2 regions of the Caloramator mitchellensis genome follow, and region 2 is predicted to be linked to the other one. Evidence: a T-box and tRNA genes for the amino acid it is inferred to sense, from the RefSeq annotation. Region 2 holds a T-box; the other holds one or more tRNA genes.

Region 1 (5,908 bases), on a different contig from region 2:
TATAATTCTTGATAATGGCAAGTTGATTTTCTATTCCCAAAGAATTTATTAAGTCAAATCCATAATAAACGAAAGGAAAATCATACCCTTTAAAGTTAGATACGAGAAGCTTATAAATATCATTAAAATCTATTTTTATATTCACTGTTGGGACAAAATATACTTCTCTTTTTATAAAATTACATATAATCAATCCGACTACTCTTTCTCGCCTTTTTATTTTATAAATGTTTTTTGTAATAAAATATGAAAAAATATTGTCATTAAAATTACTATAATATTCAAAGCTCTTTCTGTTATGTTTTTTTAATAATTTTAATATCATATAATAATCCCTTATTCTAGCTACTTCAAGCGAAAGCATAGCTGCTCCTTTCAAATTATTAATGAATTAAAGTATAATTTCTTCCATAAAATCAGGGATATAACAGCTTACATTCGAAATTGATTCAAATACTTTTTTTAAATTAAAACTTGCCTCCACTTCTCCATGAGTTATAAAGACTCTTTTTCCTACTCCATTTTTAATATTTTTAAACCAATTTACTAATCCATTTAAATCAGCATGGCCTGAAAGTCCAGGCATATTTATAACTTCTGCATTTACTGCAATTTCTTCTCCAAATATTTTTACTTTCTTGGCGCCATCTAAAATTCTTCTTCCCAATGTTCCTTCTGCTTGGTATCCTACGAATAAGATTGTAGAATTTTTTTTCCAAAGGTTGTATTTTAAATGATGCTTAATTCTTCCAGCTTCACACATACCACTTGATGATATAATAACAACCCCATTTTTTTTATTTAACTCCATCGACTCTTCCTTAGTCTTCACATAGTGCAAATTTTTAAAGTCTAGCACATCAATATCAAGAGCTAAATTCTTTAGTGCATCCTCATCATAACATTCTTTATGTCTTTCAAAAACTCCAGTTGCCTCTTCAGCAAGAGGTGAATCAAGATATATTTCAATTTCAGACATCCTTTTTATTTTTTCAATATCGACGTAATGATTTAAAATATATAGTAATTCCTGTGTTCTTCCGACAGCAAAGGAAGGAATAACTACATTGCCGCCCTTTGAAGTAGTCTTTTCAATTATATCATATAAATTTAATGCCTCATCTAACGATGGATGTAATCTATTGCCATAAGTAGATTCGATAATCAAGTAATCAGCATAATCAACAAACTCATAGTCCTTAATTATTGGTATATTAGTATTGCCTAGGTCTCCGGAAAATACAATTTTCTTATTTTGACCATCGTCTAGAATATTAATTTCTATTATTGACGAGCCTAAAAGATGTCCTGCATCTTTAAAATTCACGCTTATATTTTTATCAACCTGTATTGTATAATTATATGGAACTGAAGTTACAAAATCTTTTACCCTATCTCCATCCTGTGCAGTATATAGTGGCTCAATTGGAGGTAGTCCTTTGCGTTGCCTTTTTTTGTTCTCTGAAATAGCATCCATCTCTTGAATATGTCCGCTATCCACAAGCATAATCTTTAGTAAATCTGCAGTAGCAGTTGTGCAAAAAATAGAGCCCTTAAATCCCTGTTTTACTAGCAATGGCAATCTTCCTGTATGGTCTATATGAGCATGAGTAATTAAAATAAAATCAATATCGGATGGATTAAAAACAAAATCATTAACATTCAACTTAGCGTCCTTTCCTTGAAACATACCGCAATCTACTAAAAATTTTCTCTTAGAAGTTTCAATGTAATAACATGACCCAGTAACAGCTCTTGTAGCGCCTAAAAATCTTATTTTAATCATAATTTCCCCCTAAAATTTTAAAAAAGTGTTGACATGTATTAAATATCATGATATATTATTACATGTCGGGTTTGAGAATGCTTAATTAGATTTTAACCCATTATGGCCCCTTGGTCAAGTGGTTAAGACATCGCCCTTTCACGGCGGTAACAGGGGTTCGAATCCCCTAGGGGTCACCACTAGGGCCTTTAGCTCAGCTGGCTAGAGCAACCGGCTCATAACCGGTCGGTCCGGGGTTCGAGTCCCTGAAGGCCCACCAAAATAAAATATGGCCAGATAGCTCAGTAGGTAGAGCAGGGGACTGAAAATCCCCGTGTCGCTGGTTCGATTCCGGCTCTGGCCACCAAAAACAAGACAGTTTAACTGTCTTGTTTTTTTTCTACAAAATAATTTTTGAATTTATCAAAAAACTCTTCTCTCTTATCCTTTAACCTAATTTCTTTTTCAAGCTTTTTATTATATTTTTCTTCACTCCACTCCTTATGTTTAAAGTATCTTTTCCTTCCTATTTTCCAAAATCTATGAGGAATCATTAAAAAGCCCAGCATTATCTCATACTCTTCATCTTCAATATGCCTATTTTTCTCATAGAATCTTATTAATTTTTCTGTTATTCCAAAGTCCCAATAAAATAAGCTCTTATTCAATGTTCTTCTTAAAAATTTTGCAAGATCATAAATAGGGATATCATAAACTATACTGTCTAAATCGATTAAGTATAACTTATCATTTTTGTCTATTAGTAAATTCTGATAATAAAAACTGTCATGACAAATAAATTTTTGTTCTCTAGCTTTGTCACAAACTTTAGTATAAGCTGTTGATTTAAATTTCTCCAAAGCCTTGTTTGCAATGTTTAAATAGTAATCAACCATATCAAAATATTTGATGTCAAAGGAAGTTTTAACTCTTTTTTGAAGTATTATTTTCTTAAATAATTTTAAATCTTCTATCATTAAATTCAGTTTTTTTTGCCATTTATTATAGTTGCTATTTATTTTTACTTTTGATAAATAAAAACCTTTTGCTTTTTGATGAAAGTCTGCAAGAAGCTCTAATGATGATTTAAGCTCGTCAAAATTTTCAAAGTTACATTCTCTCCCATCTATCCAACTCGTTAAGTAATAATATCTTCCGTGCTCTTTTATGCATTCCAAATCAGATTTTGTTTTGTAATACTCTGCTATTCCGTTAAATCCGTTTTCCTGAAGATGTTTAGTTAAGTAAAATCCTATGATTGCCTTTTTGTCGTTATGTTTAAATTCTTTTAAGCAATATTTTCCTTTATCCGTAGTTATTCGATAAACGCTTCTTACTTTTTCAATTTCCGTCGGAACTAAATTATAATGATTTTTTAGTATCTTGGATATTTTTGTAAATTCTTTTTCATTAAGATAAGTATTCTTCTTAATAATTCTTGTTTTATGCATATTTATCACATATATATTGATTTATTAAAGTATACTCTATATTTTAGTGATTTATGATAACGTTATCATTTATGATAATATTATTTATGACTATTGAGATAATTAAATGCACACATGGTTTGTGTAGCACTACCTAGAGCAAGGCAATCTTCATCAATATCAAAATAGCTTCCATGTGCAGGGTGAACTATACCTTTCTCAACATTGCGACAACCCAACTTATAATAAAGCCCTGGAACTAATTTTGTATAGTATGCAAAATCCTCCACACCCATTCCAGGTTTTTGTATCTCAATCAATTTGATTTCGTTTATATCACCTACAAATTTTATAAAATCATTAAATAATATATCATCGTTTGAAAATGATGGATAGCTTTCGAATATATCAACCTCAGCAATACCCCTATAAATTCGTGAAGTATCTATAACTACTTCTTTAAATCTACTTAAAACAAATTGCCTTAAATCATCTCCTACAGTTCTAATAATACCTTCTATATCGACATTTCTTGCTACAGCATTAGCTGCAGTTCCACCATGAATTTTACCAACTGTAATGACAGCACTGTCTGCAGCAGCAACTTCTCTCGATATAATGCCTTGTATTCCATCTATTACTTTAGCAGCAATATATATGCTGTCTATTCCATCATGGGGATAAGCGCCATGAGCGCCTTTTCCAAAAATTGATATTTTAAATGGATTCGAAGCTGCTGCTACCAATCCTTTTTTTACCCCAATAACTCCCGTATCGAGCGTTTCATCAACATGAAGTGCATATATTGCCCTAACGTTGTCAAGTGCACCAAAATTTATCATATCTTTAGCTCCACCATCTGTCTCTTCAGCTGGTTGAAATATAAGCCTAACCTTTCCATTTAATTTGGATTCATATTTTTTTAAAATTATTGCTGCACCTATTTGAATAGCTGTATGTGCGTCATGTCCGCAGGCATGCATTAATCCTTTTTTAATAGAACTATACGGCTTATCCTTTAAATCTTCAATTTCAAGAGCATCCATATCTGCCCTTAATGCAACAATTTTATCTGATTTTCCAATTTCAGCAATAATGCCACAATTATCATACCTTTTATAATCGATGCTATATTGTTTTAAATATTTTTCGACCAACGAAGCCGTATATTTTAAGTTTCTATCTATCTCTGGATTCTTATGTAGTTCCCTTCTTATTTCAACTAAAATGTCTTTAATTGCATTAGCCTCATATAAAAAATTAATCATTAGTAACACCCTCCTCCATAAACATTAGCCTATCATCTTTTATCATTGCCTTAATACCAATTGGAATGGTAATTCTTTTCTCTCCATGACCTAAATTTTCTAATATATACACTGGTATATTTAAATTAGAAAAAAATCCCCACAAAACTTCATTTATACTAAGGCTTTTATTAAACTCCCTAGCTTCACAGTTTGTAAAGTCTCCAAGAATTACAGCTTTAACTCGTTTAAATACATTTGAATACTTAAGATGATATAACAACCTATCGATTTTATATGGTTCTTCACCGACATCCTCCAATATCAATATACCATCGTCAAACTTCGGTTCATAGGCTGTTCCAATCATTGAAGCTATTATTGAAAGATTGCCTCCAATTATTTTTCCTTCTGCTTGTCCAGAAACAATAGCAGTTAAATTAAGTTTATAACTTTTAATATCTCCTTTCAATACCTTCATTAAAAAATTAAAGTTATAGTCCTTCAAAAAATCACCTGCAGCAATCATTGGTCCGTGGAATGTAACTAGATTTGAAAATTTGTAAATAGCGTTTAATAGATAGGTTATATCGCTAAATCCTAAAAAAATCTTAGGATTTAGCTTTATTTTAGCAAAATCAATCATATCAACAATTCTATTTGAGCCATATCCTCCGCGAAGACAAAAAATTGCATCAACTTTATCATCTTCAAAAAAAACATTAAAATCCTTCGCCCTCATCTCATCTACTCCAGACAAAAATCCATATTGTTTATAACAGCTTTCACCTAAGACAACCTTATAACCTAAATCTTCTAATTTTCTAACAGTTAAATCAACCTTCTCAAAACTAAAAGCAGGACTTGCAGGAGCAATAATCCCAATTGTGTCTCCTTGTTTAAGTCTTCTTGGTTTCATTCAAATCTCCCCCACTTAAATATTCAACGCCTTTAATATCTTTTTTTCAATCTGAATTATTTTTGGCTCTTCAAAAATACTCGTTGCAGTTTTAATTATTCTATAAGCGCTCTTAACATCATTCTCCATTAAATATATATATGCTAAATTTAAGTAGTTATTATAATATTGATTGTTTAGCTCAATAGATTTATTAAAGCAATCCTTTGCTCTATGATTTTGATTCATTTCTAAATATGCTGTTCCAAGATTATAATACAACAAAAAATGTTTTAATCCATGTTTTATTGAATTATTAAAAAACTTTATGGCTGACTCATAATCTTTTTCAGCAATAGAACAGAGGCCAAGATAGTAATAAAACTTTTTTTTATCAAAGAATAGATTCTTTATAGCATGTATTTTTGCTTCAATAATCTTATTTTCCTTAATCAAATTAGTAATTAGTTCATCCAAAATTAAAACCCCCTTTTAGGCTTTTTTGTAATTATTGACCTAAAAGAAGGTTTTTATTCATACTATTTTCCTCGAATATTGTTTGCAATCT
Region 2 (5,908 bases):
TACCACATGAACATTTAACTCCGTCTGGCAGCAATTCGTTTGGACTCATTTCAAACCATGCATTTGAACCTTTAGCTTTAAAAATTTCTGCAACGTGATAAATAATATCCTTGCTTACAAGTTCCTTTCCACAGTCTTCACAATAGAATATTGGAATAGGAACACCCCATGTTCTTTGTCTTGATATACACCAATCGCCGCGGTCAGCAACCATGCTTTCAATTCTGTCTTCTCCCCATTCAGGAATCCAGTTAACTTCCTTTATGGATTCAATTGCTTTATTTCTAAAACCTTCTATTGATGCAAACCATTGTTCAGTCGCTCTGAATATAATTGGATTTTTGCATCTCCAGCAATGAGGGTAGGAGTGGCTTATTTTTTCTTCTGCTAAAAGCATATTGCTTTCTCTTAAATCATGTAAAATTGCTTTATTGCCTTCTTTATAAGTCAAGCCAGCATATTTTCCTGCCTGTTCAGTAAATCTACCTTTTCCATCTACAGGATTCAAGACATCTAATCCATATTTTTGACCAATATAGAAGTCTTCTTCACCGTGTCCAGGTGCAGTGTGAACACATCCAGTTCCCGATTCTAAAGTAACGTGGTCCCCAACTATAATTATTGATTCTCTATCAAAGAATGGATGATGACAAACCTGTCCTTCAAGTTGGTTTCCTTTAAAGGATGCAATTATCTCTTCATTTTCAAGTTTTGCTACCTTCTTTAAAGATTCGAGCAGCTCTTTAGCAACTACATAAACTTCATTATCAAATTTTGCAAGAACGTATTCAAAATCCGGCCCCAAACAAATTGCAAGGTTCGCAGGCAATGTCCAAGTTGTAGTAGTCCAGATTACATAATATATATTATCTAAACTTAATCCTAGATTGCTGAATAATCCTTTATCCTCAAGCAATCTAAATTTAACATATATAGAATTAGAAGTTTCATCTTCATACTCTATTTCCGCTTCAGCAAGCGCAGTCTCACAAGAAGGACACCAATATACTGGTTTTAGTCCTTTATATATATACCCATTTTCAGCCATATCTCCAAATATCTCTATTTGCTTTGCTTCAAACTCTGGTGCAAGAGTTAAATAAGGATTATCCCAGTCACCAATAACGCCAAGTCTCTTAAATTGTTCCTTTTGTTTTTCAACTTGTTCAAGCGCATAATCACGGCACATATTTCTAAATTCGTTTGTTGAAACGTCATGCACCTTTATTCCAAGTTTTTTAAGCGCCTGAAGCTCAATTGGAAGTCCATGAGTATCCCATCCAGGAACATATGGCGCATAATACCCTCTCATTGTCTTATATTTGTTAATCAAATCCTTTAATATTTTATTTAGTGTGTGTCCGAGATGGATATCCCCATTTGCATATGGAGGACCATCATGAAGTATAAATGGAGTATTGTTCTTGTTCTTTTCCAATGCCCTCTTATAAATATTTAATTCGTCCCATTCTTTTTGTATATTTGGTTCTTTCTGTGGTAAATTTGCACGCATAGCAAATTCCGTTTGTGGCAAATTCAAAGTTTTGCTGTAATCCATATTATAACCTCCCTTTTATTTTTCCATAAAAAAAACAGACCTCCCCCATGGGGCGAAGTCTGCTCGCGGTACCACCCAAATTTGTCACTCTAATGAATAACGGCTACGCCGGCTCGGCTTACTTTTTTCAGCCTGCAACTCAAGGGTGATTTTCAATAGCTGGCAATTTATGGGCTTTCACCTTACCCCACTCTCTGTCAAATCCCATACTATTTACTCGTCCCTATCATAGTTTTTAACTAAATTTATTCATTAATATACTACAATATGTAATTCATGTCAATATAAATAATTTATTATTCAAATTTCTCAAGAGTTTCAAGCTGCGCATTTAATAGCCCAGTAAATCGTGATTTAAACATATTAAATTCCTGTTTCAACATTTCAAATTCTTTGTTTATGTTTAATACTTTTTGTTGTGCCTCAGAAACAATGCTATTAGCCTTTTCATTTGCCTGTCTAATTATTTCCTCAGATTTATCCTTAGCATTCTTTAAAATCATTTCAGATTCTTTTCTTGAGTTCTCCTTTGCCTGTTCAGCTGCTGTTTGTGCAAGAACAAGCGTATTCTGTAAAGTTGATTCCATATTTGAATAGTGTTCTATTTTATCATTAAGAGAACTTATCTTTTCCTTTAGAGTTATATTTTCCTTATAGATTCTTTCGTATTCCTCAACTATTTGTTCAAGAAAGTCATCAACCTCATCGATATCATAACCTCTAAATACTTTTTTAAACTCTTTATTCGCAATATCATTTGGTGTAATAGACATTTTTACCCCTCCTAAATTATCTTTTTTGCTTCAACCACAAGCCTTCCGCTTTTAGTTGCGCCTAAACACTCCCCAACTATAAATCTTCCATATCCTTTGATTGATATTGTTGAATTAGGCTCAACTTTCTTATCGGTCTCTTTAATAATCTTAAAATTAACCTTTACATTTTCATTCTTAATAATCTCAGAAGCTTTATTTCTGGATTCTCCTGTAAGCTCAGATATTATTGCATCTAATCTTAACGAAGGAACGTTTAAGCTTAAAGTTTTAAACTTAATCAACTTCTCACGGGCTTCATTCAAACCAATTTTTTTTATTTTGACTGTCGTATGTTTTATTTTTTCCAAATTAAAAATTACATAATCGCTCAATTCTTTTAAAATATATATTTCTGCTCCATCATCGAATACATTAATATCCCCTATCTTTTCTCTCTTAATCCCCAATGAGAGAAGGCTTCCTAAATAATCCCTATGTTCTACTCGTTCAAATTTAAAATTTCCTTCTACCTTTAATACATCTATTGGATATTCAGCGTAATCATTTAATTTAAATAATTTTGCCACAGTTCTTTCAAAATTATCATCGCCATAAAAATTAACATTTACATCATTTTGCCGGCAAAGGGCCAATAAAGCTGCCTTCTCTTCTGGGTTTATAAAATCAGTAAAAACAATTTGATAATTTTTAGCAAGTTCAATCTTATTTATAAAACTAAGATAAATATTTTTATTTATTAAATATCCGTCTACTTTTATTTGTTCCATTTTATCACCTAAAATAATATGTTAACTAAAATTCTTCTTATAAATTCAAGTGCTATATAAGCAAAAATTGGTGAAAAATCAATCATTGTGTTGGGCATTAATTTGAACTGAATACTTCTAAAAGGAGCCATCACAGGCTCAACGATTAAATCAATATATCTGAAAATTTGATTCCTTCTAATTTGTGGGAACCATGATGCAATTACCTGAATAAAAATTAACCATTCAAGCAAATCAATAAAAAGATTGACTGCTCTAAATAACGTGTATATCAAATTTACTCCTCCATTTCATGTTATAAACTAATAAAAGCATTCTTATCTAAATGCTCTCTTAGCTCATTTGTAATTTCAACCGCATCAGGAACGACAAGATATACAGATTTTGCTATTTCTTGTATATCGCCATTTAATGCGTAACAAGCTCCAACAATTATGTCAAGCATTCTCTGCGCTAGAGCGTGTTCAAGACTAACCATGTTTAATATTGCTATTCTCTTTGCTTTAATTGCCTCAATAATATCAATAGTATCTTCCAAATCCTGAGGCTTTTTTAGCAAAACCTTTGGAAATGAAGTTTTTATGCTGACCACTTTATTGTTATTCCTATTATTATGAACCGGCTCAATATCAAGTTCTTCCTCCTGTTCCTCAATTTCAAAATCCTCTTCTTCGCTAAGGCCTAAAACCCCCATTACTTTATTAAAAGGTCTTAATATCTTATTTGACATTATTCTCCCTCCCTCTTATAAATTCTTTTGCCGAATATTCCAGTTCCAATTCTAATTATATTTGCACCTTCTTCAATAGCTATTTCAAAATCGTCGGTCATACCCATTGAGATATATTTTATGTCAAAATTATCATATTTTAAATTTTTTATTTCATCAAAAATTTGTCTCATTCGTCTGAAATATTCTCTAGTTTTATCTGAATCAATATTTAGCGGAGGAATTGTCATAATTCCAGATACTATTAAATTTTTATATTTAGTTAATTCTTCCATAAAACTATATATTTCCTCTTCATATATCCCAGATTTTGAGTCCTCTTTACCTATATTTATTTCAATTAATACTCTCATCTTAATTTGATTTTTTTCCGCTCTTTTGTCGATTTCTTTAGCAAGTTCAATTGAATCAAGTGAATGAATCATATCAACTTTGTCGATAATATATTTTACCTTATTCTTCTGCAAGTGACCTATGAAATGCCATTTTACATCGTCGATAAGTGGATACTTTTGGATTAATTCCTGAGCCTTATTTTCTCCAAAAATATTTATACCACACTCCTTAGCCTTTAATATGCTTTCAATAGGATGTGTTTTACTTACAGCGACTAAAATAATTTCATCTTTATTTCTTCCAGCTCTGTTGGCAGCTTTTTCTATTCTTTCAAGTATATAAGCTATATTTTGTTCTATTCCCATAAAACCACTCCTTAAATTCTAAGGCATAATATAAAAATTCTACAAAAAATATTAAAATCCTTCATTTTTATTTTTGTTTTTGATATTTTTATAAATAAAATAATTCTAGCTCCATTACAAATACAATTTTAATATTAATTTTTTGAAAACTCAAGCATTTTACATCAAAGTATGTAGGAAAATCGAGAAGATTTAAGGAGATTTGAGGAAAAACAAAGCTATTGATATTAACGCTGGATAAAATGGATTAAACAAAGATAGCAATGAATAGCAACGTTTGTATTATACAACAGTTAGTGTTATTATATAAATATAAACAAACGGTTGCTGATTGGGAGGTTATAACATGTTAGCGTTAGGTGTGGCAGCCTTAAAAAAGGTCTTCCACAAAAATGATGAATCTTTTACCTAGAGCCGAACATAGCCCAGAAAAATTGAATTTGATAGAAAGGGATGATATTATGGAAATCGGCAATATTACAAAGGTAAAGGAAGATATAGTAATTAAAACTTCTAATAAGAAGGAAAAGAAAAGCCAGGTTAAAAATCAGGGTTGCATAAAGATGAATGACTACTTTTCATTTTAAATAAAGGTCCCAAAGGGACCTTTTTAATTTACCTATATTCCTACTTTCAAGCTGTTTACAGGGCATTCCTTTACGCATTCAAGACATTTAGAACATTTATAATTTTTGGCTGGATCCATTTTTTCATCTTTGTAAAGACTAAAATCAGGGTTTAAAGATGTTATATAACAGACTCTGTCGCATTTCCCGCAACTTATGCAGGTATTAGTATCTTTTTTAATTTTGAATATGCTGTATTTATTTAAAAAACCGCTAATCCATGCTATTGGGCATCCTGCTTTGTAATACATATACATCTGCTGCTTTCTTCTATCTTCACTTTCTTTAAACATTAACTCCATAATAAAACCAATTGGACAAATCCACCTGCAAAATGCCTTTCCAAATACAACACCTATCATACTTCCTGCAATTAAAATATAGATTAAACTTAAATGAAACATAGAAATTAATACATACAGCGTAACCCCTATAATTCCTTGAATCAAGAATCTTTTGTTAATAATATTTTTCATAATACCCCTCCCGCATACCTTGTAGGGGTATTATATCACAATCTAACAATAAAGAAAAGCCCCCAAATGGGAGCTTTATAGTATAATGCATATTAATCCACCATTACCCTCATTTATTATCTTTTGAAGTGTCTTTTGCAATTTATCTTGAACATCGTCAGGCATTTTATAAAGCTTGTTCTGTAATCCTTCCTTGACAAGCTCTTCAAGCGTCTTTCCGAACATATTCGCCTGCCATATCTTTTGTGGATTGTTTTCAAATTCATCTAGCAAT

The links. The T-box of region 2 lies ahead of ileS (isoleucine--tRNA ligase). A T-box ahead of a tRNA ligase gene usually reads a tRNA of that ligase, here a tRNA-Ile.
Region 1: it encodes a tRNA-Ile, which carries the amino acid that the T-box ahead of ileS (isoleucine--tRNA ligase) is inferred to sense. The anticodon was not compared.

The regions. Positions count from the first base shown of each region.
Region 1 is NZ_LKHP01000005.1:113,517-119,424, forward strand. It holds gene ABG79_RS06000 (GNAT family N-acetyltransferase) at 1-364, opposite strand, end outside; gene ABG79_RS06005 (MBL fold metallo-hydrolase) at 392-1,786, opposite strand; tRNA gene ABG79_RS06010 (tRNA-Glu) at 1,891-1,965, shown strand; tRNA gene ABG79_RS06015 (tRNA-Ile) at 1,969-2,045, shown strand; tRNA gene ABG79_RS06020 (tRNA-Phe) at 2,057-2,132, shown strand; gene ABG79_RS06025 (CotS family spore coat protein) at 2,146-3,216, opposite strand; gene ABG79_RS06030 (M20 metallopeptidase family protein) at 3,297-4,463, opposite strand; gene ABG79_RS06035 (S66 peptidase family protein) at 4,456-5,361, opposite strand; gene ABG79_RS06040 (tetratricopeptide repeat protein) at 5,377-5,817, opposite strand; gene ABG79_RS06045 (flagellar hook-basal body complex protein) at 5,880-5,908, opposite strand, start outside.
Region 2 is NZ_LKHP01000008.1:12,548-18,455, forward strand. It holds gene ileS (isoleucine--tRNA ligase) at 1-1,558, opposite strand, end outside; T-box leader at 1,604-1,797, opposite strand; gene ABG79_RS07605 (DivIVA domain-containing protein) at 1,855-2,331, opposite strand; gene ABG79_RS07610 (YlmH family RNA-binding protein) at 2,343-3,101, opposite strand; gene ABG79_RS07615 (YggT family protein) at 3,110-3,376, opposite strand; gene ABG79_RS07620 (cell division protein SepF) at 3,397-3,831, opposite strand; gene ABG79_RS07625 (YggS family pyridoxal phosphate-dependent enzyme) at 3,831-4,532, opposite strand; gene ABG79_RS12745 (hypothetical protein) at 4,994-5,119, shown strand; gene ABG79_RS07635 (4Fe-4S binding protein) at 5,152-5,634, opposite strand; gene spoIVA (stage IV sporulation protein A) at 5,710-5,908, opposite strand, start outside.